3 regions of the Vagococcus luciliae genome follow, and region 1 is predicted to be linked to each of the others. Evidence: predicted binding sites of a transcription regulator. Region 1 holds the regulator's gene; each other region holds the start of a gene.

Region 1 (10,945 bases):
TCCACCATGATAACTCACAATGACAATATCTGCTTCCTCTTTAAGTTTCGGCACATATTGCTTCGCTGTTTCAAGTGCAGATAAAAAGGTTAATCCTTTAATCGTTTCAGGTTGCTCCCAATTTGGAATATAGGGTGTTGTCAGTCCTAGAACGGCAATTTTTAATCCATCTTTTTCAAGAATCACATAAGCATGACCGGTGAGTGGCTCATTTTTGTCATTCAAAATATTGGCACAAACAATTGGGTAGTTGAGTTGATTGACTGTATCAAGTAAGTACTCAACGCCATAATTAAATTCATGATTGCCAAGAACACCCACATCATAACCAACTGAATTCATGATATCAGCGACTTGTTTACTATCCTGTTGTTTAGATAGATAATAACTCATTGGAGAGCCTTGTAAAAAGTCCCCATTGTCGATTAATACAACAGTCCCATCTTGTTTAGCCTGTTCATCTTTAATGGCTGTAACAGCTTTTGATAACCCAAATGACAAATCTTGATTGACTGCTCTAAAATCTGTCGGGTATAAATAACCATGTGTATCACTGGTAGAAAGAATTGTTATCTTATCCATTGACTAATTTTCCTCTCAAATAATTTGATACGACTTCAACAATTAAGATTAACACGATTAATCCAATTAAAATTGAGCCAACTTGGTTCCAACGATATGAGTTCATCGCAAAAATAAGCGGCGCCCCAATACCACCTGCTCCTACTAAACCAAGAATAGTTGCATCACGTAAGTTCATATCAAAACGATAGATAGTAATGGAGGTAAAGTTAGCAATTAATTGTGGGATAATCCCAAAACGAATTTTTTCAAACGTTGTACACCCAAAAGAATCCATTGATTCTAAAATACCTGTATCAATTTCTTCAATAACATCAACATATAATTTTGATACCATTCCAATCGAGGTAAGAGACATAGTCATCACACCGGCAAATGGTCCAGGTCCAGTCACACGGATAAACATTAACCCATAGACTAATGCCGGAATCGTTCTAATGACAACCACAAAAGCTCTCATGAATAAGTACACAGGTTTTGGCATAATACTTGGTGCCATTAAAAACGCGATTGGTATTGATAAAATCGCTCCAAAGATTGTTCCTAAAAAGGCAATACAGATTGTTTCGAATAATAAGTAAGGCACACCTTGCTTTGTACCATTAAATAATAGATTGGTATCTGGTTGGACAATTCCTTTAAGGATGTTTGCAGCGATTTTTCCGCCACCTTCGTCCATCGCGTTAAAATTTAACGCTGACAATGACCAGATAAACGCACCAAGTAAGACAGCTACTAAAATAACGTATTGCTTTGTCTTATTTGGTTCTTTGTTTAATTCAGTTAAGATACGTTGATTCATATATGTCTTCCTTTTCTATTGTAATTTTTTACGGAAATATTCGCTGATTGTTTCGATGATGCCAACAGTGATAACTAAGACCACTAAAATCGTTCCAACATTTCCATAGTCACGCCAACCAAGTTGTTCGTTTAGTAAGATACCTAATCCACCAGCTCCAACATACCCTAAAATTGAGGCATATCGTAAGTTTCCTTCGAAGTTAAATAAAGATGTCGATAGATAAGATGGTAAAATGGCTGGAATCACACTATAACGAAAGGCTTGCAAACGTGTTAGCCCCATTGATTCTAGTGCTTCAAATGTCGACATATCCAATGATTCGATTTGTTCGTACGTTAATTTACCAACATAAGAGATAGTAAAAATAAAAATAGCAACAGTTCCTGCCATTGTTCCTAAACCAAATACAAAGGTTGCGATTAATGCAATAACAATCGTTGGTAATGTTCGTAAGAAACTTAAAATCAATTTGAATAATGACGAAACAAAGCGGTTTTTTACAATATTATTAGAAGCCAATATAGCAAATGGAACAGCTAATAATGCCCCAATGAGCGACCCTAATAAAGACATTTTAATCGTGTCAAAAAGAGGAACCCACACTTTATCTAAAAAATCCATTTTAGGTGGAAACATGGCTTTTAGCATCACAAAAAACTGATCGCCACGAGTTATTAATTGCGTGAAGTTAAATTGTGTTACTTGAATTGAAATATACATAAATATAAGAACTAATAACACAATCAACGGAGTGTAAGATGCTTTTTGAACGACTTGTTTTCCATTTGGCAAAGTGATCGTTTTTTTACGCATGATTACTCTCCTTTCTTATCCCCATCATAAATGGTTGATAATACTTCTTCTGTCACGTCTTTTGATGGGCCATCATAGACAATTTGTCCTTGTCTAATCCCAATCACTCGATCAGCATATTCTAATGCCAAATCAACATGGTGAATGTTAATCAATACAGAAATATCTAAGTCTTTGTTGATTCGTTTAAAATCATCCATGACCGTTTTAGCTGTGACAGGGTCAAGTGCCGCAACTGGTTCATCAGCTAAGATAACTTCTGGATGACTTGCGAGTGTTCTTGCTAAGGCCACACGTTGTTGTTGTCCACCTGATAGTTGATCTACTCTGACAAATGCTTTATCTAAAATCCCAACGTTATCAAGAGACTCTAAGGCTGTCACTTTGACGTCTTCTGGGAAAATCCCAAATACACGTCTCCACCATGGTAACTCAGGTACAGACGAAATCATGACATTTTTTAGTACAGTTGCACGTGTAATAAGATTAAATGATTGGAAAATCATCCCTATTTTACGACGAAATTCTCTAATTTCTTTTCCTTTTATTTTACCCACGTTTGTGTCATTCACCATTAAGGTTCCTTCAGTGATATCATGCATACGGTTGACGCAACGAATTAACGTTGATTTACCCGCTCCTGAAAGTCCGATGATTGCCACAAACTCCCCTTGCTCAATTTCTAAATTAATATCTTTTAAACCCACATACCCATTTGGATAGACCATTTGGACGTTATCAAACTTTATCATCTTAAAATCCTTTCTAAAAACAAACTGCCATCATCAAAAGAGATGATCGCAGTTTGACGTGTCGTTTTTCTTAAATTTATTTAGCGTCTTGAACTAATTTTTGTGCTTTTCGTTCATTATCATAGTCTTTAGGATTTGCTTCTACATAGCCTTCATGACTGTAGATACCAATAACTTTTTTACCTTCATCTGTTTTAGCGATGTTGATAAATGATTTTTGTAACGCTTTTTTCAAATCATCTGTCATTGTTTTAGAGTTTTTACTTACTGAGATTGTATCGTTATAAATAGCTGGTGTTACGCCAATAACGTTTGTTTCATCCCAGATAGATTTATCGCGGCCAAACTCTTTTTTCCAGTTTTCTTCATTGTCACGACGAGCATCAGCATAAGTTAATACCACATCAACTTGACCTGAAGCTAAACGAGCAAAGGCACTACCGTAAGAATCTGATTGTACAATATTTTTTAAGTCAGTGATTTTTTTATCATAGTTTTCGTTTAACCATAGACTTGGGTAAATATATCCAGCTGGAGAAGATGAACTCATCACACTCCATGAAAGATTATTTAAATCATCCCATGATACTTTTTCACCTTTATTTACTTTATCAGCAACTGCTTGGCCTTTTGAAGATGGTCCAGCAATCATTAATGCACGGTAAGAATCAACTTGTTTGTCAGTTGGCTCAGTTGGTTTGTTTTCATTCCAAACTTTTGCTTCGTCTGAGTCGATTGACAACCCAGCACGTGTTGCAGTTAAGATAGGTTCTGCCCCTTCATCATATAATACATATGTACCACCTGGAATAAATCCAATGTCAAGTGTACCTGAATCTAGTGACTCACCAACCGCCTCAAAGTTAGTTCCAACAGTGATATCGATTTTTTTAACGTCATATCCTTGTTCTTTTAACTCTTTTTGCATCAACTCTTTTAATGGTTCAGTTGCAGAAACAATTTCCTCTGGATCTCTTGATGGGACAAAACCAACTGATAATGTTTCAATGGTTTTATCATCTTTACCTTTACTTGATTCGCTTCCTTTATCTTTAGCAGAATCGCTACCACATGCACCTAGAGTTGCTACCAACGCAACTAGACCTGTATACTTCAATACTTTTTTAAACAATGACTGCTCCTCCTTTAAATTATCTGCATCCGTTTTCTTGAATACTCCTAAATTATAGCATTTTACTATATAAAAGCAATTACATTTACAAAAAAATGTCTTAAAAACGAATATTTTACCTTACTTTTACGTTAAATTAACGGTAAAGGAAGATTAAAAAAACAAGTGCAATTTTGCACTTGTTAATTATTTTTGTAATTCAATTTTGATACAACGATTCATGATAACATCTGTTATCCCATTATCATATAAAAGATCAGCAGCTTCATCATTTTCGATCCCTAATTGTGCCCAAAAAACAGGCGCATCTGATTTTAAGAAATCTTTCGCGACATCAACTAAGGCTGCACTTGGTCTAAAGACATCGACGATATCAATTTTTTCATCAACTGATTCAATAGAAGGATACACTTTTTCGCCTAAAATCGTTTTTCCTTCTTTCATTGGATTGACTGGAATAATCTTATAACCTGCTGCTTGCACCACTTCTGCCACACGATAACTTGTTTTTTCTGGATTATCACTTAATCCAACAATCGCCACAGTATGAGCATTATTTAATATTTCTTTTACTTTCTTGTCCCCTAAATCTTTGTATGCCATCATTATCAACCTCCTAATTGTTTCATTTATTATAACAAAAAAAAGCGATTACTTCTCTTAAACTGCTTATCTCAATTGTTCACTCGTTTATTTCGTGGTAAAATGAATTAGCGTTAAGGAGGATAAAACGTGAAAACTATTTCGTTATTTATACTAGCCTATTTACTAGGTTCCATTCAATCTGGTGTGTGGATTGGAAAATTCTTCTATCATAAGGATATTAGAGAGTTTGGGAGTGGTAACACTGGGACAACCAATACTTTCCGTGTATTAGGAAAACGAGCTGGAACAGCCGTATTATTTATGGATATCCTAAAAGGAACGGTAGCAACTTGTTTACCAATGTGGTTTGGTTTATCAATTGATCCATTGTGGTTTGGTGTCGCCGCGATATTGGGACATACTTTTCCAATATTTGGACACTTTAAAGGTGGTAAAGCTGTGGCGACAAGCGCTGGGATGTTACTAGCCTATTCACCGACTTTTTTCATCTATTCAGCTAGTTTGTTTATCATCTTTTTATTTTTAACTAGTACAGTTAGTTTATCAAGCATGATTAGTGCGATTATTATTACCATTTCTACTATAGTATTACCAATTTATGCACCATTTATTTTAGCTGAACAAAATTGGTTACTCACTTCACTTGCAGTAGCGATTACATTATTTATTATTATTCGTCACCGTGATAATATCAAGCGAATCAAAGCAGGGACGGAAAGCAAAGTAAATTTTGGTTTAAGAAAAACAAAAAACCGTTAGACTCCATGGTTAGTCTAACGGTTTTACATTTTCTATAAAAATGTAATTATGCTTCTTTAGTCATAACATCTTTTCCATCATAATGACCACATGAAGGGCACACATGATGATTTTTTCTCATTTCACCACAGTTACTGCAAGCTGTTAAGCCTGGTGCAGACAATTTATAATGAGTACGACGTCTATTTTTACGAGCTTTTGACGTTTTTCTTTTTGGTACTGCCATTTAGATACACCTCCCTACTAACTTAAATACGTGACAAGTCACATATATTCCAATCCTACTACTCATCTTCCTTGAAAAAGTCAGATAATTTAGCAAGACGAGGATCAATGGTTGATGCTGCTTCAGTTTCTTGTTCTACCTTAATATCATCTTCTGAAACAACTTGCCAAAAGTCACCTTTTGGTAATTCTGTTGATTGCTTTTCTTCTTCTGTTAAAACTTGCAATGGTAAATTTAATAGGATAAAATCTTCAATTGCTTCTGTTAAATCAATTAAATCTTTTTCCAAAATAATTATCAAGCTTTTCTCATCATCTGATACATCTTTTAATGCATCATACTGTTTTGGTGTCATGTATTCTTCATCAATCAGAAGATTTAATGGCAATTCCACAGGTTCTAACGAACGAGATGATGGAACAGTAAGAATGGTTTCAATTGTCATATGAGCATAATAACCTATCTCATCGACTTCTAAAAACCCATTGACTTTAATTGGAGAAATATCAATAATAGATGGTTCTCTTTTCTTCAAAGAGGCTGATAAATCAATTGTTTCTAAGAAATCAACTTGACTTCCTCTAAACTTATTTAATTCGGACAATGCCCACTTCATTCTATCACTCCTTAAGCAACAAAAATAATTATACTAGTCTGTAATTCCTTTGTCAATCAGTTTTTAATAACATCATAGGGTTTAAATTAATTATCCAATCGGCGATTTTCACCAATCATGGTGATTTGCTTTGAAAGATATTTAATTCGCTCCATAATACGTTTTGCTTTCAATGGTTCATCGTCTCCTTTTTGTGAAAAACGAAGGTGTTCTTCCTCTAACTGTTTCATATCTAAGTTAGAAGAAAAAAAGGTTGGTAGTTTTTCTTGCATACGATATTGCAAAATAACTCCTAATACATCATCTCGTATCCATGCGCTCATAGAATCAGCTCCGATATCATCCAGCATCAGAATTGGTGTTTTTTTTACGGTATCAATCTTTGATGCGACGCTATCATCTTTAATTGATTGCTTCATCTCCACACAAAAGGTTGGAAAATGGATAATGGTCGTTCGAATCCCTTTTGTTGCTAATCCATTCGCAATAGCTCCCAACAGATAAGTCTTTCCTACGCCAAATGTGCCATATAAGTATAGCCCTTGATGAAATGCTTTAGGGTTCTCATAATAATCATTCATAAACGTGATAGCATCACTTAATGCTTCTTTTCTTTCAGATGTAATGTTAAATTGATCTAACGAAGCGTCTTTTATGTCTTTTGGCATAGAAATGGCTTGTACGCGATTTCGAATGGTCTCATACTCTTTTTTCTTCAATAGTTCTTCAGTTGGAACATAGGTGACATCGATAAAATGATGATTTAAAAATAATTTTGGTTCATATCCTGGCGCAATCATACTGGGGTCATTAGTAAGAAATTTTTCTTTTTCTTTGACAAACTCATATAGTTTAGCTGAACTTTTTAAAATATCATCATCGGTCAACTGATCACGATGCTCTGCAATAAACGTTTGAACATCTTGATCTTTTTGCACAATTTCCATTAGTTTAACTAGACGGTCTTGGATATTTTGGTTATTAACGGTTCGATTCAGTTGTTGATTAATGTGTTTCATGATGATTCACCACCTTGATTAAATTTCTTTAATTGTTGTTCTAACATAGATAATTCTTCTCCTGAAAGAGGTGTTTCTTTTCGACTGTCTTCTGTTGCCCAGTCTGGTAATGTTTCTTTTCTCGTTGGTTTTTTCGAGTAATTTCGACTATAATTCTTACTTGTTGCTTTCTTAGTCGATTCTTGTTTGAAACTTTTCACTTGTTTTAAGGCTTCAGATGCTTTAAACACTTTATTTTGTGCCCAATTATTAGCAATCGTATTCACCATATTTTGATTAAGTGATGGATTGTTTAACACAACCAACGAATAATGAATTAACATATTAATCACTTCATCTGGCAAGTTAGATTGAGCTTTTAAATTTTCAATCGTCCAACGTTCATTTTGCGCAACAAACCCATTTTTTTGTTCTTTAATGGCCTTTAAAAAAATGAGTGGGGCTATTCTTTCACACGATGTAATTACGGCAATTTCTTCCGGAGAGAATCCTTGGTGTTTCAAATCGTTTTTATGGCGTTCAATTGCTTGATCTTCTTCTTTAAGTGTTAATGGTGTCACTTGGTTATTTTTTTCATTTAATGCTGTCGATTTAGCTTGATGATATTTTTTATAAATATGACGTTTAAATTCTTTCACATCAATTTTATTTGTGACATAGTCTAAACAATATTTGACATGACTCACCATATCTAGTTCATTTATACCATATAATCCATGAATCGTGTAAACAAGTGGTTTAAATTCATTGGTTAAAAAAGTTTGATCGATGTTTAAACCAGACAAGTTATCTACGAAAAATTCCCAATCAAATGTTTCACTTTCTAATTTTGGTTTAACAGGTGTTGGCACTTGCTTCATGATCTGATTTGTTTGTTCGATTAATTTATTAGATTGGACTAATCGCTCAGAACTCAACTGGAACGTATCAGTATACTTATTCGTAATATCACTATAATCAGATAAATCAGGCTGATCAGGTTGAAACATATCAACTAATAATTGAAATCGTTGTTCTCCCACCCTGTCTAATAATAATAGACTCAAGACATCATCAGCTAAAAAAACATGCGGTGGTAAAACATTGGCCAATAGATAAATGTAATGATACCCTTCATCTTTTTTTCTAACATAAGTTTTTAATAGCCCTATGGCTTCCAACTTGATACGTGATTGGTATAATTCCTGAAGCCCATTATTTATTATATCTTGTAACACAAAATGAGCGGTTGGTTTCTTAAATACCGATACATTACTTAATAAGTTATGATATAGCATTAAAGCATTCCCACCAATGATTGGTTGATACAGTAGGTTTAAAACACGTGTATCTTCTCCATTTAACAGGCAATAACCATGAACTTCAAATGTATCTTTAGGCTTTAAATGGGTCTGTGTGTTCATCACCTAATACTCACTTCTCTTTCTAATCATGTTTTTCTTTATCAATAATTTCTTGTAATTCTTTCAAAAAGACACTCATATCTTTAAATTGGCGATAAACACTGGCAAAACGAATATAGGCAATCTCATCAAGATTAACTAATTCTTCCATGACATATTCTCCAATTAGATTAGTAGATACTTCATTATCTCCTTTTTGTCGGACTCTATTTTCTACACGTTCCACAACTTGTTCCATCTGATCCATTGACACTGGTCTTTTTTCAGCTGAACGGACCAAACCTCTTAGTATTTTTTCGCGATTAAACTCTTCTCTTGCCCCATTTTTCTTTATAACAAGTAAAGGAGCAACCTCAATACGCTCGAATGTGGTAAAACGAAAGCCACACTTTTCGCATTCTCTTCTACGACGAATAGCACGATTATCATCTGCAGGACGACTATCTACAACTCGTGATCCATTATAGCTACATTTTGGACACTGCATTTTTTTCACCTCTTCATAAACTGTCTCAATAGACGAAATAGTAGCACTATTATAACATGTAACACCACTATCGGTATAGGAAAACTAGTTTAGACAGATTAGTCCATTATAACAAATTTTTCTCCATACTAAAAAACAAAGAATCTTTTCTGATTATTTTGTATTTAATAATGACTATTTTTCTTTAAAAATCGACTATTTTATGACTATGTAAAAAATATGTGTTAATATTGCAAACTGTGTGACACATCGTCACTTTAGGTGTAATATACAATCGTAAGTAAATATATTAAGTGAGGTGTTCAACGTGACAGATACTAAAACTGCACAACAACAAACTGTCAAACATAAATGGTGGGCATTAGCCATACTTGCTCTGTCTGTATCTCTAGTTGTAATAGATGGAACCATTGTTAATGTGTCTTTACCCGTCATTATGAAAGATTTAAAATTATCTTTTACAGATGCTGAATGGATTATTACGCTTTATTCTTTAATTTTCTCTTCTTTATTAATTACCATGGGACGCATTGCAGATAATTTTGGTCGAAAAAAAATGCTCATTACTGGAATCGTTATTTTTTTAGTTGGTTCTATAATGGCTAGTTTTTCAAAAGATATTACCTTTATGTTAGCTGCTAGAACCATGCAAGGTATTGGGGGAGCTACCGTTTTACCAACTACCTTATCAGCTGTTAACGCACTGTTCTTTGGAAAAGATCGTATTGTCGCTTTTGCTGTATGGGGCTCAGTGATTTCTGGTATGGCAGCTATTGGACCATTGTTAGGTGGGTATTTTACCACTTATATGACATGGCATTGGATTTTCTGGATTAATTTACCAATTGGATTATTTATTATTTTAGCGGCTTTAAAATTTTTACCTGAAACTTATGGTGAAAAGATGACGAACGGTTTTGATTTTATTGGCTTTATTTTATCAACTATTGGGTTAATTTTATTAGTATTTGGTATTATTGAAGGACGTAATTATGGTTGGTGGCACGTAAAAGGCGATCATCCCACTCTCTTTAACTTATCTATCATCCCAACCCTACTTGTTGTAGGAGCTATTTTCTTTGCTTTATTCTTAGTTTGGGAAGCACATTTAAGTAAAACAAATAAATCTCATTTACTTGATTTATCACTATTTAAATTCAAAAGTTTTTCATTGGGTAACACGATTGCAGGGATTGTGGCAATTGGGGAATCTGGCTTATTATTCTTATTACCACTATTTTTACAAAATATTTTAACACTTAGTCCTATTAAATCAGGAGCAATTTTGGCGATGATGGGGCTTGGAGCCTTTTTAGCTGGTGGAATGGCATCATTTATTGTTGAGAAAACGTCTGCTTCATTTGTGGTGTCTCTTGGATTGTTCCTAGAAACACTTGGCTTTTTTGGATTCTTTAAAACGGTTGATCCCAATAATGGATTAACTTGGATTATTGTTTGGTTAATCGTATATGGTATTGGATTAGGTTTTGCCTCTGCCCAATTAACATCTATTGTGTTAAAAGATGTGCCACCTGCTCAATCAGGTCAAGGGTCAAGTATTCAATCTACTGTTCGTCAAATTGGTTCCGCATTAGGAATTGCGATTATCGGGACAGTATTTGGTTTACAACTACAACACGATATCCCAAATACACTAGACAATGTTGGGTTGCCAACTCAAGTTCAACATTCACTTGAATCAAGTGTGATTGATAGTGCAGGTTCATCTATTCGTGTGTTAAAAC
Region 2 (10,945 bases), 820 kb from region 1:
GCCGACGCCTCTCAGCATCCATGGTTTCTTGTGTTTCTTTAACACGATAAGACAGTTCATTAAATGTCTCCCCTAATTGTCCTAACTCGTCTTTCCCATAAACTTCCACTTGTCCTGAATAATCACCATTAGCAATTCTATCTGCTTGTTGTTTCATTTCGCCAATAGGCTTTGTAATCGTTCTAGATACAAGCAACGCTATAATTAACGTAAAGATAAGCGCAATCATCGATGCATAGAAAAATATCAACGTAATCTCACTAACTTGTTGATACTTACTTTCTATATTGCTTTTAACATATAATGAACCAATTACCGTATCTCCAGTAGGGGAATATATTTGTTCAATATTAATAAATACCCTCTGCCCCGTTTGTGGGTCTGTTCGTTCTTCTTTTTTTTGATTAAATGAATTAAATAATTCATAATCATTCTTTTTTCCAACATCTCCTTGTAGATTTGGATCACTTGTTGCCATAACAATCCCTTTATCATCTACTAAACGAACTTCTAAAATTTCATTTTTAGAAAATTCATCTAAAATTCGCTTTAAATTAGATTCTTGTTGTGAATCATTTTTTTTGCTAATTTCAGAGCTTAAATTGGTCGCGAGTGTTTCAACTTGGTTAGTCACATTTTCCTCAAACGTCTGAATTGTTGATGTTTCAAGCACTCGGATAAAAATAGCTCCGATAATCTCAATCGAAATCATCAACAGTAGCACAAACACTAAAGCAATTTTAAAGTGAACCGATGAAAAAAAGGGCGTTCTATTTTTTTTCATTATACGATTCACCTAATCTTGTTCTGGATTTCTAAGATAATAACCAACACCACGCCGTGTAATTAACCAATTAGGATGACTAGCATTATCCTCTATTTTTTCTCTCAAACGTCTTACCGTCACATCTACTGTACGCACATCACCAAAATAGTCATAACCCCAAACCGTTTGAAGTAAATGCTCACGCGTCATAACTTGTCCAATATGTTTTGCAAGATAATGGAGTAATTCAAATTCACGATGTGTTAACTCAATGGTTTCCCCACGTTTTGATACCACATAGGCATCAGGGTGAATAGTTAAAGCACCTATTGTTAATTCATTATTTTGTATTTCTTCCGTTTTAGACGTTGTATTATCATGTCGACGTAAATTAGCTTTCACGCGCGCCACTAATTCACGATTAGAGAATGGTTTTGTCACATAATCATCTGCACCAAGTTCCAATCCTAATACTTTATCTATTTCGGAATCTTTGGCTGTTACCATAATAATCGGCGTATCATACTTTTTACGTACATCGCGACACACTTCTAAACCATCTTTTTTGGGTAACATTAAGTCCAAAATAATTAAATCTGGATTTACTTCATCCACCATTTCAACTGCTTCTTCACCATCAAACGCGGTAAAAACTTCATATCCTTCTTTTGTTAAATTAAATTTTACTATATCTGAAATAGGCTTCTCATCATCTACAACTAGTATTTTTTTCACTATTGGTCACCGTCCTCAATTCTTCTTCTTTTTCATAAAGGTCATCCACACTATTATACAACATTTTGAATACTTAAAAAACATTTCCGATTTTCAGAATCATTTCAGACTTTTTTGATACTTTTCAGTAAATATTACTTATTTTATTTCGGTATTTTGCGTATGTATGAGAAAAAAATGACGACTTTATATTGGTTGATATATCAATGTTTATAAACATTCTAATCTGTGTTATTTAATTAACTTGTTCTTTTTCATTGTGACTTTCCTACATATAACTTAAACTTAATATATAAATTAATTCATTTAATTTATTCGGCTAATAATTGAAGTAAGACTAGGTTTCCCCTTCCCTTACAAAGTCTAGTCTTATGGAAGCAAAAAAAGTTGAGAGTAAATCTCAACTTTTTTTGTATCTTTTTTATCATGCTAAAAAATCAAGCTTTCGCCTGTGTTTTAATTGCATTTAATTTTGACTTTAATGAATCAATATGACTTTCCGTTGGCTCAACTTCTAAACGTTCAAAGACACTAACCATAGTTTTCAACTCTTCATCATCCAAATCATCGATAATATCTAACAAATTTTGATTGTCTTGTAATTTATCTTTTACCAACAATTTATACTTTAGACGATTTACTGATTCTGTAGTTTTCTCAATACCTCTTTTAGTTAGTTTAGTTACAGCGATGAGACCCATGATGCCTGTTGCTGTAACAACACATTTTGTTGATTTTTTCATACTAATCATCCTCCATCTCTTTACTAGTTATTATAACATCAAAGAATTTTTTCTTGTACTAAAAACCCTTCTTTTTATAACGATACTCTTATCATCTCGCCACAGATTGAATTTTTAATGAAGTAAAAATAAAAAAACATTGTGGAATAAGTTCATACTAACTTATTCCACAATGTTTTTCTCATTTTATGGGCTGTAAGGGGCTTGAACCCTTGACCCACGGATTAAGAGTCCGTTGCTCTACCAACTGAGCTAACAGCCCAATAGTTAACAGATTTATTATATCACTTGTTATTTTTCCACGCAAGAAATTTTCTAGATTTTACGTACTTTCATTGAAATGATATTTCTAGACCTTGTTCCCTCATTCTGTACTAATTCGGCTAATTGGTATAAACAATCAATGTCTTCTAAGTTGCTTATGTCGAGACCTATTTCTTCACCTAATGTTAATAAATCTGCTTCTGGAGTTCCTATTAATAAATTCTCGACTTCCAGTAAAACCAATTCTTTTAAATTTTTAGTCGTCTCGGCTAATTGTAGCCCTTGTGAAAATTTTTCGTGAAAATATAGAAATTCAAAAAATTTTGCCAAAATAAGAAGAATTTTCTCAAAACATTTCTTTCCTGCAATAACTTCATGAGGAAAAATATCCAATAAGACATCTTGTAGCGCTTGCTCATTCCAATTATCTAATGTCTGAAAGTGATAATCAAACATGTATTCACTAAAGGACATAATAACTCTTTGAGACATTCTCCGTTCAGAATAATCAAGTTGTCTATAATAAAATGTTTTTTCAAATACATTTAATTTTTCTTTGGTGTCACTCATCGCTTCTTCAAATAAATGATTAGCTTTTTCTAAATAGTCATTTGCCATTATCTCACCATCTTTTCTGATATCATCTATTCTTCAAAAAGGGATATTAATATCTTGTTCATTAAATATACCATATAAAATTTAAGGTAACCACCTTTTATAAAGGTCATCTGTGCTATTCATTATTATATAAATAATTTAATATAAGTTTATGAATAGTTTCGTCTGATGAGACGACAAATTTGTTTTTTTTCCAAATTTTTTTCTATTTACTTTTATACTTAGTATGTCTATACTAGAGACTATTGGTTAAGAATTTTTATTTTATGAGATTTTTTTCTTTTTCGCCTAAAACACAATAGATAGTAGCCTTCAATAATCTGAACACAATATCTAGTGTTTCGTTATTGACTTTTTTTTATTTCAAGCTATACTTATGTTTATATAATAAAGAACAAATTAGGAGGAAAAACTCATGAGTACAATCACACTATATACAAAAAATAATTGTCCACAATGTCTAATGACTAAGAAATTTTTAGCACAAAAAAATGTTGAATTCAACGAAATTAATATAGATAAAGAACCACAATATATTGATTCATTAAAAAAAGAAGGCTTCCAAAGTGTTCCTGTTTTAAAAACAATAGATGAAGATATTACAATCGTTGGTTTTAGACCAGATCAATTAAGAACGTTGGCGGTTTAAATTATGAGATTAGTCTTTTTTTCTTTAACCGGACAGACAAGACGCTTTATTAATAAAATCGGCCTTCCATCTTATGAAATCGATACTACTAATCCTTTTCATGAAATCAACGAGGATTATCTACTAATCGTTCCTACTTATGACAAAGAAGTCACAGAAGTAGTGAACGATTTTATTGAGTACAAAACCAACCAAGAGCACTTACTAGGTGTTGCAGGTGGTGGCAATCTTAACTTTGGAGACTTATTTGTCTTTACTGCAAAAGACATTGCAAAAGATTATGGCATCCCTCTTGTGTTTTCTTTTGAATTTAGTGGCACAAATGACGATGTAAAAAATTTTAAGAAAGTAGTGAATGAATTTGAGTCTAAAAGATCTGACTGATGTAACTTATTTCGAATTAAACAACGAAATCAACCGCCCCGTAAATGATCAAATTCCCTTATATAAAGATAAAGAAGCCTTAGATGCCTTTTTTAAAGAAAATGTGGAACCAAACACGAAAAAATTTTCCTCTATAGAAGAAAAATTAACATTCTTAACTAAACACGATTATTTAGAAGAAGAATTTCTATCTCTTTACTCACTAGAATTTATTGAATCACTATATGCTTATCTAGCGTCTCAATCATTTACCTTTAAATCATTTATGGCAGCTTACAAGTTTTACTCTCAATATGCCTTAAAAACAAATGATGGCACACAATACTTAGAACGTTATGAAGACCGTGTGGCGTTTAACGCATTGTACTTTGCTAACGGTAATGAAGAACTTGCTATGAGTTTAGCTGATGAAATGATTCATCAACGTTACCAACCAGCAACACCATCCTTTTTAAATGCTGGACGTAAACGTCGTGGTGAGTTAGTATCTTGTTTCTTAGTGCAAGTAACTGATGATATGAACAGTATTGGTCGCTCAATTAACAGTGCCTTACAATTATCACGTATTGGTGGTGGTGTGGGTATCACACTATCAAACTTGCGTGAAGCTGGTGCACCAATCAAAGGATTTGAAGGAGCAGCGAGTGGAGTTGTTCCTGTGATGAAATTATTTGAGGATAGTTTTAGTTATAGTAATCAACTTGGTCAACGTCAAGGGGCTGGTGTGGTTTATTTAAACGTCTTTCACCCAGACATTGAAATGTTCTTATCAACAAAAAAAGAAAATGCGGATGAAAAAATTCGTGTTAAAACATTATCACTTGGTTTGTTAGTACCAGATAAATTCTATGAATTAGCTCGTAATAATGAAGATATGTACTTATTCAGTCCATATAGTGTGGAAAAAGAATATGGCGTACCATTTTCTTACATTGATATTACAGAGGAATATGACAACTTAGTAGCGAATCCACGTATTAGAAAACAAAAAATTGACGCTCGTTACTTAGAAAATGAAATTAGTAAATTACAACAAGAATCTGGTTATCCTTATATCATCAACATTGACACTGCCAACCGTGCCAATCCTATTGATGGTAAAATCATTATGAGTAACTTATGTTCTGAAATCTTACAAGTCCAAAAACCATCTGTCATTAACGATCGCCAAGAATATGACGTCCTTGGAACAGATATTTCTTGTAACTTAGGCTCAACTAATATTGTTAACTTAATGGATAGCCCTGACTTTGGAAAATCTGTTAAAACAATGACACGAGCACTCACTTATATCACAGACGCTTCTGATATTGAAGTTGTTCCATCGATTCAAAACGGTAACCGGCTAAATCATACAATTGGTTTAGGGGCCATGGGATTACATACTTACTTTGCTAAAAATCAAATGGAGTATGGTTCAGAAGAATCATTAGAATTTACTGATGTTTACTTTATGCTACTAAACTACTGGACTTTAGTTGAAAGTAACAATATCGCAAAAGAACGCAACGAATCATTTGATAACTTTGAAAACTCAAAATATGCTACTGGAGAATACTTTGATACGTATATTAAAGATGAAATCAAGCCTTCTTCTAATAAAGTCAAAGAATTATTTGACGGTATTTTCATTCCTACAGCAAAAGATTGGGAAGAATTAAAACAGTCTATTAAACAATATGGCTTATACCATCAAAATCGTCTAGCCGTTGCACCAAATGGCTCAATTTCTTATATCAATGATACTAGTGCTAGTATTCATCCAATTACTCGTTTAATTGAAGAACGTCAAGAAAAGAAAATTGGAAAGATTTACTATCCAGCACCTTTCTTATCTAATGACACGATGCCATACTACACATCAGCTTATGACATGGATATGCGTAAAGTGATTGATGTGTATGCGACAGCTCAAAAACATATCGATCAAGGGATGAGTTTAACGCTATTTATGCGCTCAGATATACCTGAAGGCTTGTATGAATGGAAAACAAAGACAACAAAACAAACAACACGTGATTTAAATATTTTACGTCACTACGCATTCCATAAAGGCGTTAAATCAATTTACTACATTCGTACTTATACTGATGACGATGAGGAAATTGGTAGCAACCAATGTGAAAGCTGTGTTATTTAAGGAGGAACAATAAATGACCACGTTAGACAATAGCTATTACCAAGCAATTAACTGGAATGCTGTTGAAGACATTATTGATAAGTCCACTTGGGAAAAATTGACAGAACAATTTTGGTTGGATACACGTATTCCTTTATCAAACGATTTAGATGATTGGCGTAACTTTAACGACGATCAAAAAGAAAATATCGGTCTGGTATTTGGTGGGTTAACACTACTAGATACGATTCAATCTGAAAGTGCCATCGAAGCCTTACGAAAAGACAGCCGTACACCTCATGAGGAAGCTGTGTTAAACAATATTCAATTTATGGAATCTGTTCATGCCAAAAGTTATTCATCCATCTTTAGTACACTAAACACTAAAGCTGAGATTGAAGAAATTTTTGAATGGACAAACACCAATCCTCAACTACAAAAAAAAGCTGAGATTATTAATGAAATTTATTTAAATGGATCCCCACTACAAAAAAAAGTAGCCAACGTGTATGCTGAAACGTTTCTTTTCTACTCTGGTTTTTACGCACCATTGTACTACTTAGGAAACAACAAATTAGCAAACGTAGCTGAGATTATTAAATTAATCATCCGTGATGAGTCAGTTCATGGGACTTATATTGGGTATAAATTTCAACTAGGTTTCAATGAATTAAGTAATGAAGAACAAGAAGAAATGAAAGAATGGATGTATGACTTACTCTTCACTCTTTACGAAAACGAAGAAGTCTATACTGAATTATTATATGATAAATTAGGTTGGACAGATGAGGTTAAAACATTCTTGCGTTATAATGCAAATAAAGCTCTAATGAACTTAGGGATGGTTCCATTATTCCCAGATACAGCCAATGACGTGAACCCTATTGTCATGAACGGCTTATCAACTGGTACAAGTAACCATGACTTTTTCTCTCAAGTAGGAAATGGTTATTTACTTGGGACAGTAGAAGCAATGGAAAATGATGATTACTTAATCGGTATGTAAAACCAAAAAGACTCACCCGTTTATTACAAAACTCTAAAAACACACCCGTTTTATTTCACATAAATTCAACGGGTGTGTTTTTATGGTTAAAAGAATATCTCACCCAGTAGAAGTAAAATAAAAAAGCCCTCCCTAATTATCAAGGAGAGCAATTATTAATTAAAAAAGCGATTGTATCTTTTTGTAATATATGTCACAACTAATAAACAGAGACTAGAAATGATAAGTACAATATTAACACCCAGCTTATCTGATACAATACTTAACAAGATTAAACTTAAAGAAAAAATCAATGAACATAATATACACTACTTGTTGAATAAACTGATGCAATTTTTTCTGAGGATATTTTTTGTTATGTAACTGTCACTTGAGGAATATTTTTCATTATTTTTTCTACTTTCACTTAGGTGAATAATTTCATCACCTGTTTAAATTATTTACACTAAGTGAAATGGTCTAAATTTGTCTCATAAGATGCTCCTAGCTACGATGTATTTGTTTAAGTTTACCACTTTTAAAACAAAAAATAAAACACCCCTTTATTAAAGAGTGTTTCTTCAAATAGATTAATTATCTTGTGGCATAAATAGGCTTTTATTTTTATTCAAGATTAATAGTAAAATAACCATTGTCACAACACCAGTCAGTAAACCACTTATCCCATTTGCTACTAATGAATACGTCACTGGGGATAATCCCCAAATGGCATATTTACCCCAAAAGATAAATCCGGCAATAAAATGAAAAATGTAACGCGCTAACACACCAACAAATGTTCCAGAAACAACATATCTCCAAGCATTTGATGAATTAGTTTTCAAAGTTGCTTGTAGTTTTTTACTAAACAAGCCAGAAAAACCAGCCGCTGCAAAAGCAAAAATGTATTCAATAATAACTTGAGAGACGGTTAAAAAATAAACTTGTCCCATTAAAAAATGTAGTAAGCCCCAAACTAACCCAGCATATATTCCCGGTACAGTTCCACGACGTAATGCATATAATGTTAAGGGAATCATTCCTAAGGAAACAGAAAATCCTGTCCCTATATTTAATGGAATAAACGATAATGCCATTGATAATGCGGCAACGATCGTCCCCTCTAAAATAATTCTTGACCTTTTAGACATAAAAAAACTCCTCCTATTATTGATTCATACGTGACCAATCAACAAAAGAGCAGTACTTACTTGCTACCACTTCACACAATTCCTACGATTGAATTAACAATATCAGGTTCGAGGGTTTAGAGTTTAGACTCATTCTCAGCTTGAAGGGCTCCCCTTTGTGACGGTTATGTATTTGATTTATTCCACACACAGTATGTCATGTATCCGCTTAAGAGTCAAATTAATCACTCATACTCTGTTAATCATCTAATTATTTAATTATTCAGATACAATATTTTTACAAATTTGAATAATATCAGTCATCCCTTGCGCTAAGCGATGATAGTCATTAACAAGTAAGTAGCATATTTCCTCTATCTTTTTTGCATTCTTTAAAAAATTCTGCTCCTTATTCATAACATAATCATACAAATATTACGTTAATACATAAAGAGTTCGTTGTTGAAATCCCTCACCCGTATCTTTTTTGACATCAAAAAACGCTTCACGATACTTTTTTAAACTTTTCTAGTCTTAATTTTCCTATGCCTTGTCTGAATTTAACATATATTTTATATTACTTTTCTTCTATATTCTAGTGTAAAAGCTCAATAACTCGTAACAATTTCTCTTATAAATACCAAATTTTTATCATCATTATATAAAAAGAAGCTATTTTTGATAAAATAATTTCTTTTACATAACACACTACATACATTTTTCTGTTTCATATAATTTCTAATATAGCTAAAACCATGAATAAAAAATGTGATTACTAATTTCCAATTAATTCTTGGTAAATAGTAATCACATAGATATTTTTATTATTTATATCTTATATAAAAATATTATATTAATTGAGGCAAAATAACATCACACATGATAATAGTAATAAAAAACCAATATAAATTAATTCTATATCAAATTTATCTCCAGTTTTTGGTAATTGTCGTCTGATATTTTTTTTGTCCTTAACAATAATTCTATCCGCCGTCTTTTGATTGCTCATTTTCATCTCAGTCACTTCACTGGTTTCACCTGCTTTAATCGCAAATCGTTGAGGGCTCGTGTCTAACTCATACCCCTCTGGGGCTTGAGTTTCCACAAAGTAATACGACCCCACAGATAAGCCCTCATAATTTAAAATGCCTTTCGCATTCGTGGTCAATTCACTCGCCACTTCCTCACCCGCGGCCGTATACAAACTAAATTTGGCCCCAGATAATACCTCATGCGTTAACCCATCTTCTTTGATCAATCGAACGGCCCCACGTTCTTCCGCCGTCTTTTGATTGCTCATTTTCATCTCAGTCACTTCACTGGTTTCACCCGCTTTAATCGCAAATCGTTGAGGGCTCGTGTCTAACTCATACCCCTCTGGGGCTTGAGTTTCCACAAAGTAATACGACCCCACAGATAAGCCCTCATAATTTAAAATGCCTTTCGCATTCGTGGTCAATTCACTCGCCACTTCCTCACCCGCGGCCGTATACAAACTAAATTTGGCCCCAGATAATACCTCATGCGTTAACCCATCTTCTTTGATCAATCGAACGGCCCCACGTTCTTCCGCCGTCTTTTGATTGCTCATTTTCATCTCAGTCACTTCACTGGTTTCACCCGCTTTAATCGCAAATCGTTGAGGGCTCGTGTCTAACTCATACCCCTCTGGGGCTTGAGTTTCCACAAAGTAATACGACCCCACAGATAAGCCCTCATAATTTAAAATGCCTTTCGCATTCGTGGTCAATTCACTCGCCACTTCCTCACCCGCGGCCGTATACAAACTAAATTTGGCCCCAGATAATACCTCATGCGTTAACCCATCTTCTTTGATCAATCGAACGGCCCCACGTTCTTCCGCCGTCTTTTGATTGCTCATTTTCATCTCAGTCACTTCACTGGTTTCACCCGCTTTAATCGCAAATCGTTGAGGGCTCGTGTCTAACTCATACCCCTCTGGGGCTTGAGTTTCCACAAAGTAATACGACCCCACAGATAAGCCCTCATAATTTAAAATGCCTTTCGCATTCGTGGTCAATTCACTCGCCACTTCCTCACCCGCGGCCGTATACAAACTAAATTTGGCCCCAGATAATACCTCATGCGTTAACCCATCTTCTTTGATCAATCGAACGGCCCCACGTTCTTCCGCCGTCTTTTGATTGCTCATTTTCATCTCAGTCACTTCACTGGTTTCACCCGCTTTAATCGCAAATCGTTGAGGGCTCGTGTCTAACTCATACCCCTCTGGGGCTTGAGTTTCCACAAAGTAATACGACCCCACAGATAAGCCCTCATAATTTAAAATGCCTTTCGCATTCGTGGTCAATTCACTCGCCACTTCCTCACCCGCGGCCGTATACAAACTAAATTTGGCCCCAGATAATACCTCATGCGTTAACCCATCTTCTTTGATCAATCGAACGGCCCCACGTTCTTCCGCCGTCTTTTGATTGCTCATTTTCATCTCAGTCACTTCACTGGTTTCACCCGCTTTAATCGCAAATCGTTGAGGGCTCGTGTCTAACTCATACCCCTCTGGGGCTTGA
Region 3 (10,945 bases), 640 kb from region 1:
AGAGATAGAATTAGAGCGTATTGCTAATCTATCTAAAGATGAAGCGCAAGATATTATCATGAACGACATGAAAGCAGAATTGTCACATGATCGGGCGATGTTGATTAAAGAAAGTGCACAACGTGTAAAAGATGAAGTAGATCGTAAAGCACGTAATATGTTAGCTTTAGCAATTCAGCGAAGTGCTGCTGATCAGATCTCTGAATTGACAGTGACAGTTGTCACATTACCAAACGATGATATGAAAGGTCGAATTATCGGACGAGAAGGCCGAAATATACGAACACTTGAAACATTAACAGGTATTGATTTGATTATTGATGATACACCAGAAGCAGTCGTCTTATCTGGATTTGATCCAATTAGACGAGAAATTGCTCGAATGACATTGGAAAAATTAATTCAAGATGGTCGAATTCATCCTGCAAGAATTGAAGAGATGGTGGAAAAATCTCGTAAGGAAATGGATGAACGAATTCGTGAATATGGTGAAAATGCAGCATTTGAAGTGGGAGTTCATTCATTACATCCTGATTTAATTAAAATACTTGGTCGCTTAAGATTTAGAACAAGTTATGGTCAAAATGTATTAAATCACTCAATAGAAGTAGCAAAACTAGCAGGTGTCTTAGCTGAAGAGCTAGGAGAAGATGCAACGTTAGCACGTAGAGCTGGATTACTACATGATATCGGTAAGGCTTTAGATCATGAAGTAGATGGCTCTCATGTTGAAATAGGAACAGAATTAGTAAGTAAATATAAAGAAAATCCAGTAGTAATTAATGCTGTTGCGTCACATCATGGTGATGTAGAAGCAACCTCTGTAATCTCTGTCTTAGTTGCAGCAGCAGATGCTTTATCAGCTGCTCGACCAGGGGCAAGAAGTGAATCTTTAGAAAATTATATTAAACGTTTAGAACGTTTAGAAGGAATTGCTAATGATTTCCCTGGAGTTGACACAAGTTTTGCAATACAGGCTGGTAGAGAAATTCGAGTTGTAGTGAAACCAAGTGAAGTGACAGATGACGAAGCCGTTATATTGGTTCATGACATTCGTAAGAGAATAGAAGACGAGCTTGAATATCCTGGACACATTAAAGTAACGGTTGTTCGTGAAGTTAGAGCAGTAGATTATGCAAAATAAAGTTGGTTAATAATAAATAAAAGAGCAGATGAGTTCATTCATCTGCTCTTTTATTTGATTTCATGTGAATTTTGTCAATATGATACAAAATAATTTAATTACTCCAACGTTTATGGTTTATCAGTTCATAGCAGAATGAAGGTTAAAAATGTAAAAAGAGTGATGTTATCAGTTTCTTTTACTACAATTGGAATTGTAGGGGGATTGAAAGTTACAGCAGCTGATTTTGATCCGAATATAGTTTTGGGAGAACAAATTGGCAAGGAACGTATGTTTATGATAAAGATAGAAACGATGTAGCGAATTTAAATAGTGACTTTATTGGTTTAGCGAAGTATGACAATCAAACTAATCGTTACGAATTTTTTGATAAAAACAACTGGGGAGACAAGAGGAGAGAAAGGAGTATTTTTTGTAACACCTGATGGGAAAAAACGTATCTTAATGTCACAAATAAATTATAACGTAGTGGTTGATATGGTTAGGCTAGATAGTGATATGTTTACATATAGAAGAAATGGAACACAAAAAGATGGTGGAACTGGTCCAGTATTTGTTGAACATGCTCCTTATGATAAAGATTTAAACTTTACAATTGATTTCCTTAAATTAAGCCTTGAAACAGGGACAATTGATAAAGACGTGCCAGGTCGAAATATATTGAGTTCAACATTTTGGTAAGGGACAAAAGCGCTAGATAGTAACGATAAGGATGTATCTGAGTACAATCAAGGATACCTTGGTTTAGCAAGATATGATAATAAAACAGGACGTTATGAATTTTTCAATAAAGAAACAGGTACTTCAAGAGGCGATTATGGTTACTTTGATGTCATTAACGGCAATAAAGAAAGGACACATGTTTCTGTTAATAATGATGACGATGAGACGTGGAAAGATACTTTTAAGATAAGTCGTGAAGAAGCAAGTCATTTGAATAATGGATTAGTAGTATCAAATAATGGGCTTAATCTATGGATAATAGTTTCTATTATTGCAATAAGTTTAATAGTTATTGAGATGATTATTTATAAAAGAATAAAAAATGATAGATAATAAGGTAGGGCGAAGTACTCTGTTAGTTAGGAGTGCTTTGCTCTATTTTTTATAATTAAGTGAAGAAAAAAACAAAATGATTGTTGACAAACAAAAGATATTGTTATATCGACTCTTATACTATATATAGTGCTTTCAAATCTTTAAAAATAAAAATATATACTATATATAGTTGAAAAAAGAATCTCATTGGGATAAGATATTAGTTGAATATATTAAGGGAGTTAGATGATAATGATAGAAACAGCAGAATTAAACGAAATAATGAGCAAAATATCAGAAGAAATTGATACGATTAATGTCATTAAAAGAGATGGACGTACGGTTGATTTTGACATTGCAAAAATAACAGCGGCACTACTGAAAGCAGAAAATAAAATAAATGGTCCAATTGATGATTTATCTATTAGAAAAATTGATGAATTAGTATTCAAAATTGTTTCTGAGATTACATCTCGTTTTTCTAAAGATGTGAAGATTTATGAGATTCAAAATATCGTTGAACATATACTTCTTGAAAATCGTGAATATTCTTTAGCTCAAGAATATATAAATTATCGAACTAAGCGAGATTTTGAACGGGCAGAATCAACAGATATTAATGTGACAATTGAGAAATTATTAAATAAGGATCAACGTTTAGTAAATGAAAATGCGAATAAAGATAGTGATGTATTTAATACCCAAAGAGATTTGACTGCAGGAATTGTTGGAAAATCAATCGGCTTGAAAATGTTGCCTCCCCATGTGGCAAATGCTCATCAGAAAGGTGAAATTCATTATCATGATTTAGATTATCATCCCTATTCACCTATGACAAATTGTTGTTTAATTGATTTTGAGAGTATGTTAAATAATGGATTTAAAATTGGTAATGCTGAAGTTGAGCCTCCTAAGTCAATTCAAACAGCGACAGCACAAATTTCTCAAATTATCGCAAACGTGGCATCTAGTCAGTATGGTGGATGTTCGGCAGATAGAATTGATGAATTTTTAGCTCCTTTTGCGAAGAAAAATTATGAAAAGCATTTAGAGGATGCCAAACAATGGATAGATGATGAGTCTAAACACGATGAATATGCGAAACAAAAAACAAGTAAAGATATTTATGATTCTATGCAAAGTTTAGAGTATGAAATTAATACATTGTTTACTTCTAACGGTCAAACGCCATTCACTTCATTAGGATTTGGTCTTGGTACGGATTGGTTTGAGCGAGAAATTCAACGCGCAATTTTCTTAAATCGTATTAAGGGGCTTGGAGGAGAACATCGTACAGCGATTTTCCCAAAATTAATTTTTACGATTAAAGATGGTGTTAACTTGAAACCAAGTGATCCAAATTACGATATCAAAGAGTTAGCATTAGAGTGTGCGACTAAAAGAATGTATCCTGACATATTGAATTACGATAAAATTGTTGAGTTAACTGGTAGTTTTAAAGTTCCAATGGGATGTCGATCATTTTTACAAGGTTGGAAAGACGAGACAGGTAAGGAAGTTAATGCTGGACGTATGAATTTAGGCGTAGTGACATTAAATTTGCCACGCATCGCGTTGGAAGCTAATGGTCACATAGAAACATTTTGGTCATTGTTAGATGAACGTTTATCTATTGCTAAAGATGCCCTGGTTTTTCGTGTGAAAAGATGTAAAGAGGCAACACCAGCTAATGCGCCTATTTTATATATGTATGGTGCATTTGGCGATAGATTGAATAAAAATGAGTCAGTTGATGAATTATTTAGAAATAAACGAGCAACCGTTTCTCTAGGATATATTGGATTGTATGAGGTAGCTTCTTCATTCTTTGGTGGCGAATGGGAAGAAAATCCTAAAGCCAAAGAATTTACTTTAGAAATATTGAAATATCTAAAACAACATACTGATGCATGGGGCGACGAGTATGGTTATCACTTTAGCGTATATTCAACACCTAGTGAGAGTTTAACTGATCGTTTCTGTCGTTTAGATAAAGAAAAATTTGGTGAGATTGAAAATATTACAGATAAAGAATACTACACAAATAGTTTTCATTATGATGTGAGAAAAAATCCTACGCCATTTGAAAAATTAGATTTTGAAAAAGATTACCCTAAATATTGTTCAGGTGGCTTCATTCATTACTGTGAATATCCAGTCTTGCAACAAAATAGAAAAGCATTAGAAGCGGTGTGGGATTATGCTTATGATAAAGTTGGGTATTTAGGCACTAATACACCAATTGACCATTGTTATGAATGTGGTTTTGAGGGGGATTTTAATCCAACTGAACGTGGTTTTGAATGTCCACAATGCCACAATAATGACCCAAAAACATGTGATGTAGTAAAACGAACATGTGGCTACTTAGGTAACCCACAAGCAAGACCAATGGTTCATGGTCGTCATAAAGAAATTTCATCACGAGTAAAACATATGAAATAAAAAAGAGTGTCACACTCTTTTTTATTTTTTAAAGGAGTATAGAAATGAGAAATCCAAAACCAAAAGAGTGGGACTCTGCTAAATATAGTAAAGGATACATTGCTGACTATAAACCCTTTATGTTTGTAGATGGTGAAGGTGTTCGATGCAGTATTTATGTTAGTGGGTGTTTATTTGCATGTAAGGGATGTTTTAACAGAGCGATTCAAAACTTTAAGTATGGTACACCTTATACAAAAGAATTAGAGGACAAAATCATAGAAGATTTGTCTCATGACTATGTTCAAGGGCTGACGTTATTAGGAGGAGAACCTTTCTTAAATACGGAAGTTTGTTTGTCATTAGTCAAGCGCGTAAGAAATGAATTTGGAACATCAAAAGATATTTGGTCGTGGACAGGATATACTTTTGAAGAACTTCTCGAAGAGACAGATGATAAATTAGAACTACTTAACTATGTGGATGTATTAGTTGATGGTCGATTTGAATTGGAAAAACGGGATTTAACTTTGCAATTTCGTGGAAGTAGTAATCAACGGATTATTGATGTGTCAAAGTCATTACAGGATTCTGAAATTGTTATTTGGGAAAAATGTTTAGATAAAGAAGCTTATTTTCTTTAAAGTGGATGGATATGTATAGTATTCATCTTTTTTTTATAGTTTTATCTCTAAAAAGTTAAAATTATTTGTGATAATAAACATATTAATTATTAGAGGTGAATCGAATGATTGTGACAGTTAACTTGTACCCAGAAGTCTCTAAAAGAATGCAAGCAAAAATAAATTTAGAACAAAGAGTGGTGACTCATTTAAAACCTATTATTGGTGAAGTTGAAACACTTGTTTTACTTGATAATATGACAACACACATAAATAATTTATTTCAACAAGAATTTTCTAGTATATCTAATGTATTATATAGTCGAGATATTTATGATTATCAAGAGGTTATTGATGGAAGTGATGCTATCATCTTATTCTCAGACTCATTAGTCAATAAAAGAAATAGTTATTACTCTTTCTTTCATCTACTACAAAATAATCAAAAAATTATTTTTGATGGAAGTATCGAAACTATAAAGATTGCACTAAATGGTGATGATAAACCCTATGCTATTTGTCTTAAAGAAACGCAATTACCAGATTTATTATCATTATCTCAAACAGTGGTATCTAACATGTTACCTTCGGAAATTATAACTGATCCTTTATTTGAAGATGTTCCAATGGTTGTTATTTACGGTGAGTCAGGAACAGGCTATGTTTCTCACAATGAAGAGCTATTCAGTTTATCGACAAATGATTTAGATGTATCGAACTTAAGTCATGAGGGATTTTTATTTGGATTAGCAAGAGGGCTCTCTGATAAAGAAAATACAACAGAAGTTATTGTAAAGCAAGGGCTAATTTGTGCCATATCTTCTATTGATAAACAAGATGTTATATTTGATGAACACTATTTTGATGATAAGATTAATGTAGTAAAGATAGCATAAAAGGGGGAAACCCTCTTTTTTTATGCATGAGGGAATATCATAACCTTGCTTTAATTTGGTTAGAATATAATGATAATCACCTAAAGATTAAATTTATTCAAATATTAGATTGTTTCCTAATTTATCGATACTAATTCATTTATATGGTTAAAAAGCATGTATCACAGTGAAATCAGTTTTTTCTTCAGTGACATTATCAAATAAGGAATAATTTAGAGTAACAGATGATTTAGTGATTAATAGTGAACGTAAGACATAATCTAATGATTTATCTGGTTCAATCAACATGATTTCATGTTTCTTCTCCTTGGGTTAATGTTATATGATTAGTAGTAAATAAAATCAATAGTCTTTAAATAGGTATAGGGTTGGAAAATATCAACCTTTTAAAAGAATCGTTATCGTTCTTTTTATATTTCGGTTAAAAATGTTATACTAAAGTTAATGAAATTAAAAAGAGGTGACTAGTTTGTTAGATAAAAAAGAAGAACTGTTTTTAAAAGAATTAACAGATGCAAAAGGCGTACCTGGCAATGAAACACAGGTGACAGAACTATTTAAAAAATATGCTGAGCCATATGCTGATAAATTATTGTTTGATGGGTTAGGTGGCATTAACGCGCGTCATATTGGTGAAAAAGAAGGTCCACGCGTCTTAATTTCAGGGCATATGGATGAAGTTGGTTTTATGGTAACTAAAATCACTGATAAAGGTTTTATCGAATTTCAAACATTAGGCGGTTGGTGGGGACAAGTTATGTTGGCTCAACAAGTGACCATCACAACATCTAATGGAAAAGAAATTCATGGTGTAATTGGTTCAAAACCACCGCATGTTTTGTCTGCTGAAGCAAGAAAACAACCATACGATATTGCAGATATGTTTATAGATATTGGCGCAACAAGTAAAGAAGAAGCAAGTGAGTGGGGAATCAAACCAGGAGATATGATTACTCCTTACATTGAGTACAAACGATTAAATGACTCAAAATATTTATTAGCAAAAGCATGGGACAATCGTATCGGAACGGCCGTGTCATTAAAAGTATTAGAAAATTTAGCTAAAGAAGGTCATCCAAATATTTTATTTGCTGGTAGTAATGTACAAGAAGAAGTTGGATTACGTGGTGCCAGAACAAGTACTCATTTAGTTAATCCTGATATTGCATTTGCTCTTGATACAGGTACTGCAGGAGACACACCAGGTATGACACCAAAAGAAGCAGATTCTGTGTTAGGTGAAGGACCACAAATTTTAATTTTTGATGCGTCAATGATTCCACACAGAAAATTGCGTGATTTTGTCATTGATGTAGCAGAAGAACTGGATATTCCATTCCAATACACTGTTATCACAGGTGGAGGAACAGATGCTGGAATGCAACATTTAACACGTAATGGTGTGCCATCACTGGCGATTACTGTGGCAACTCGTTACTTACATTCGCACACATCTATTATTCATGAAGATGATTATTTAAACACTATTAAATTAGTGACAGAAGTAGTGAAACGTTTAGATGCTGATAAAGTAAAAGAATTAACATCTTACTAAATGAAATGAACAGGTACGTAAAAGTATCTGTTTATTTTTTATAAAGAACAAAATTGTTTAAAAAAATAATTTTTATTGAATGATTTTAGGAATTAGTTGATAATATTACCAAAGTATTTGTATCTTTTATTGACTAGTCGTAGGATAATATTGTATGGAAAGGAAGTCATATTATGGATATCACTGTATTAGGCTATTGGGGAGGTTACCCTTATCAAGGGGAAGGTACAACATCATACCTTGTTCAATCAAATGATTTTTCATTGTTATTAGATGCTGGAAGTACAACACTTGTTAGGTTAGAGGAAAAGTTAGATCCTTTGACGTTAGATGCTGTTCTTTTGACTCATTATCATCATGACCACATGGCAGATTTAGGTGTTTTACAATATTTACGTCAATTAAAACCAACAAAACCTGTGGAAGAATTACCGATATATGGTCATACTGAAAACATGGAAAAATTTAATGATTTAACCATGACAGGTATTTCAAAAGGCATTGCCTATCATGAAACACAAGAGCTTGAACTTGGTCCATTCCTAATAACGTTTAAACGCACGATTCATCCTGTTCCTTGTTTTGCAACAAGAATTGTCGAAAAAAGCACAGGCAAAGTATTTGTGTTTACGGCAGATACAGGCTATTTGGAAGGATTATCTGATTTTTGTCAGGAAGCTGATTTATTAATTACAGATACCTATTTTTTAGAAGGTAATGAACACCATAAAGCACACTTAACAACCAAAGAAACTGGCGAATTAGCTAAACAAGCTAATGTTAAACAAGTAATAATTAGTCATTTAAATCAATCCCTTGATTTAGATGAGGTTTTAAAACAGACTCAATATTATGCTGGTGATATTCCAATTCAACTTGCAAAAATTAATTTAAATAAGACATTATAAGGAGATGTATCGATGATTTATGTATCAAATGAAGAAATAACAGACCCACGAATTAACTTAGCTATTGAGACATTTTTATTACAGGAAATGCCAGTAGATGAGCCAATTTTATTATTTTATATTAATGAGCCATCAATTATCATTGGACGTAACCAAAATACGATTGAAGAAATTAATATGGATTATGTTGAAGATAATGGTATTCATGTGGTTCGTCGATTAAGTGGTGGGGGAGCAGTTTATCACGATGAAGGAAATTTAAACTTTAGTTTTATTATGCCAGATGATGGAGAATCATTTAGAAACTTTGCGAAGGTGACTCAACCGATTATTGATGCCCTTCATGAGCTAGGTGTAGAAGGAGCAGAGTTAAAGGGACGAAACGATTTAGTTATCGATGATAAAAAATTCTCTGGAAATGCGATGTATGCCACAAATGGTCGTATGTTTGCTCATGGTACGTTGATGTTTGATAGTGATGTAAACGAAGTAGTTAATGCATTAAAGGTGAGAAAAGATAAAATTGAGTCAAAAGGAATTAAATCAATCCGATCTCGAGTGACAAATATCAAACCATTTTTATCTGATGATTATCAATATATGTCTACAAAAGATTTTAGAAAAGAGATTTTATTAAAAATCTTTGAAACAACAGATATTAATGATGTAAATGAATATAAATTAACAGAAGAAGACTGGAAAAAAATCAATGCTATTTCTGATAAATTATATCGTAATTGGGATTGGAACTATGGTCGTTCACCTGAATTTGATATTGTACGACGTAAGAGATACCCAATTGGTTCAATTGAAGCAAAAATGAATGTATCCGATGGTGAAATTAAAGAGATTCGTATTTTTGGTGATTTCTTTGGATTAGGTCAGATTGCTGATGTGGAGGATATTCTTACTGGAATCAAATATGACAAAGAATCAATATCAAAAGCTGTTGATAAAATTGATGTTAAAAAATATTTTGGAAATATCGAAGCAAGTGATTTAATTGAATTGTTGTATTAAATAAAAAACGTACATCCCATTAAGGGATGTACGTTTTTGTTTTTTATCATTAGTATTATTTAGTTGATTCAGTGGTTTCTTCTTTACTAGATTCAGTTGATTTAGTTTCTGAAGATTTACTTGTTTTAGAATCTGATGTTTTGCTATCACTTGTTTTGGTTTCTTTTTGTGGTAAATATGGTGTTAATATATTTTTATATTGATCATCTTTAATGTTTACATTTGCTTTTTCTAATTCTTTTCCAATCACTTCTTGTTGGAAAGTAGCATCAGACATTTTAGTTTGTTCAAAAATTTCTTTTAATTCTTTTTCATAAGGTTTGTAATCATTACCTTTTTGTTTGTTTTTAACCATTTTTACAATGTAATAAACATCTGTACCAGTTTGTTGGTTTTGAACAGTAATTAAATCAGATACCTTACCGTCTTCTAATTTGTATGCAGCTTCTTTTACTTCAGTAGGAACTGTTACACCAGCAGGATCAGTTGTAGCAGTTGAGTCAAACTTCACTTTACCACCATCTTCTTTAGTGACAGTATCTTGAGAATCACTTTTAGCTACTTTAGCAAAATCATCACCATCATTGACTTTTTTCAATGCTTTTTCAGCATTTTCTTTAGAGTCAAATGACATAATTTGAGTTTCTACTTGTGGATGATATGTTTTCCAAGTTTCTTTCAGGTCAGCATCCGTTACTTTGATGTGAGATTTTAACATTTCTTGGAAGGCCAAACTTTGTTTAATATTATCTTTAAATTGTTTAGCTGTCATGTTGTTTTGTTTAAGTAGGGCTTCAAAAGATTTTTTACCACCATTTTGTTCTTCATAAGCAGAGTATTGTTTATCAATTTCTTTTTGGTCAACTTTACTACCATAATCGTCTAAAGTGATTTTTTGAATAATCATGTTAACCAATGTTTCAGATGAAGTAGAACTTTTCTTCAGTTCATCGAAAAATTGAGTATCAGTAATTTTTCCACCTTTCATTGTAACGATATCTTTACCGCCAGAACAACCTGCTAAAGTAACCATACTTAATAGCGCGACAGCGGCTAATTTTAATTTTTTGTTTTTCATGTTAATTCTCCAATCTAGTTTTCAGTAAATATTATGAATTATTCATAAGCATGTTTATTATTATACCATAAAAAGAATGAAACTAAATAGTTATCTAAAAAGTTAATAATAATTTATAAATATTTTAATACTTTATTGCTCAAGAGTGTCTTTAAATTCAGTGATATCTTGTTCAATTTTTGCTAATTGTTCTTTGATTTGTTCAATCCTTGGTTTGGCTTTAAATTCAAATTTTTTAAGACTTTTTGTTGTTTCTTTT

What was found. The regulator NrdR, encoded in region 1, represses ribonucleotide reductase genes. The targets are predictions, from matches to a motif close to ACACNATATATNGTGT.
Region 2: nrdH (glutaredoxin-like protein NrdH) is a predicted target of NrdR. The motif match lies at 3,451-3,466, and genes of this name have one in related genera.
Region 3: nrdD (anaerobic ribonucleoside-triphosphate reductase) is a predicted target of NrdR. The motif match lies at 2,360-2,375, and genes of this name have one in related genera.

Annotation. Positions count from the first base shown of each region.
Region 1 covers NZ_CP102451.1:1,587,090-1,598,034, forward strand. The annotation lists gene G314FT_RS07685 (bifunctional metallophosphatase/5'-nucleotidase) at 1-582, opposite strand, end outside; gene phnE (phosphonate ABC transporter, permease protein PhnE) at 575-1,384, opposite strand; gene phnE (phosphonate ABC transporter, permease protein PhnE) at 1,400-2,200, opposite strand; gene phnC (phosphonate ABC transporter ATP-binding protein) at 2,203-2,952, opposite strand; gene G314FT_RS07705 (phosphate/phosphite/phosphonate ABC transporter substrate-binding protein) at 3,029-4,084, opposite strand; gene G314FT_RS07710 (CoA-binding protein) at 4,271-4,687, opposite strand; gene plsY (glycerol-3-phosphate 1-O-acyltransferase PlsY) at 4,817-5,449, shown strand; gene rpmF (50S ribosomal protein L32) at 5,496-5,675, opposite strand; gene G314FT_RS07725 (YceD family protein) at 5,734-6,291, opposite strand; gene dnaI (primosomal protein DnaI) at 6,378-7,310, opposite strand; gene G314FT_RS07735 (replication initiation and membrane attachment family protein) at 7,307-8,713, opposite strand; gene nrdR (transcriptional regulator NrdR) at 8,736-9,200, opposite strand; gene G314FT_RS07745 (MFS transporter) at 9,508-10,945, shown strand, end outside.
Region 2 covers NZ_CP102451.1:267,905-278,849, forward strand. The annotation lists gene walK (cell wall metabolism sensor histidine kinase WalK) at 1-784, opposite strand, end outside; gene yycF (response regulator YycF) at 797-1,501, opposite strand; gene G314FT_RS01475 (hypothetical protein) at 1,939-2,244, opposite strand; tRNA gene G314FT_RS01480 (tRNA-Lys) at 2,434-2,506, opposite strand; gene G314FT_RS01485 (hypothetical protein) at 2,560-3,126, opposite strand; gene nrdH (glutaredoxin-like protein NrdH) at 3,542-3,775, shown strand; gene nrdI (class Ib ribonucleoside-diphosphate reductase assembly flavoprotein NrdI) at 3,779-4,159, shown strand; gene nrdE (class 1b ribonucleoside-diphosphate reductase subunit alpha) at 4,137-6,299, shown strand; gene nrdF (class 1b ribonucleoside-diphosphate reductase subunit beta) at 6,313-7,284, shown strand; gene thiT (energy-coupled thiamine transporter ThiT) at 7,854-8,414, opposite strand; TPP riboswitch at 8,477-8,579, opposite strand; gene G314FT_RS01515 (SpaA isopeptide-forming pilin-related protein) at 9,247-10,945, opposite strand, start outside.
Region 3 covers NZ_CP102451.1:90,598-101,542, reverse strand. The annotation lists gene rny (ribonuclease Y) at 1-1,144, shown strand, start outside; partial or broken gene G314FT_RS00575 (DUF4822 domain-containing protein) at 1,447-1,825, shown strand; partial or broken gene G314FT_RS10530 (DUF4822 domain-containing protein) at 1,886-2,200, shown strand; gene nrdD (anaerobic ribonucleoside-triphosphate reductase) at 2,465-4,627, shown strand; gene nrdG (anaerobic ribonucleoside-triphosphate reductase activating protein) at 4,672-5,250, shown strand; gene G314FT_RS00560 (hypothetical protein) at 5,355-6,125, shown strand; gene G314FT_RS00555 (hypothetical protein) at 6,273-6,413, opposite strand; gene G314FT_RS00550 (M42 family metallopeptidase) at 6,595-7,680, shown strand; gene G314FT_RS00545 (MBL fold metallo-hydrolase) at 7,854-8,588, shown strand; gene lplA (lipoate--protein ligase) at 8,601-9,608, shown strand; gene G314FT_RS00535 (peptidylprolyl isomerase) at 9,664-10,686, opposite strand; gene G314FT_RS00530 (YtxH domain-containing protein) at 10,819-10,945, opposite strand, start outside.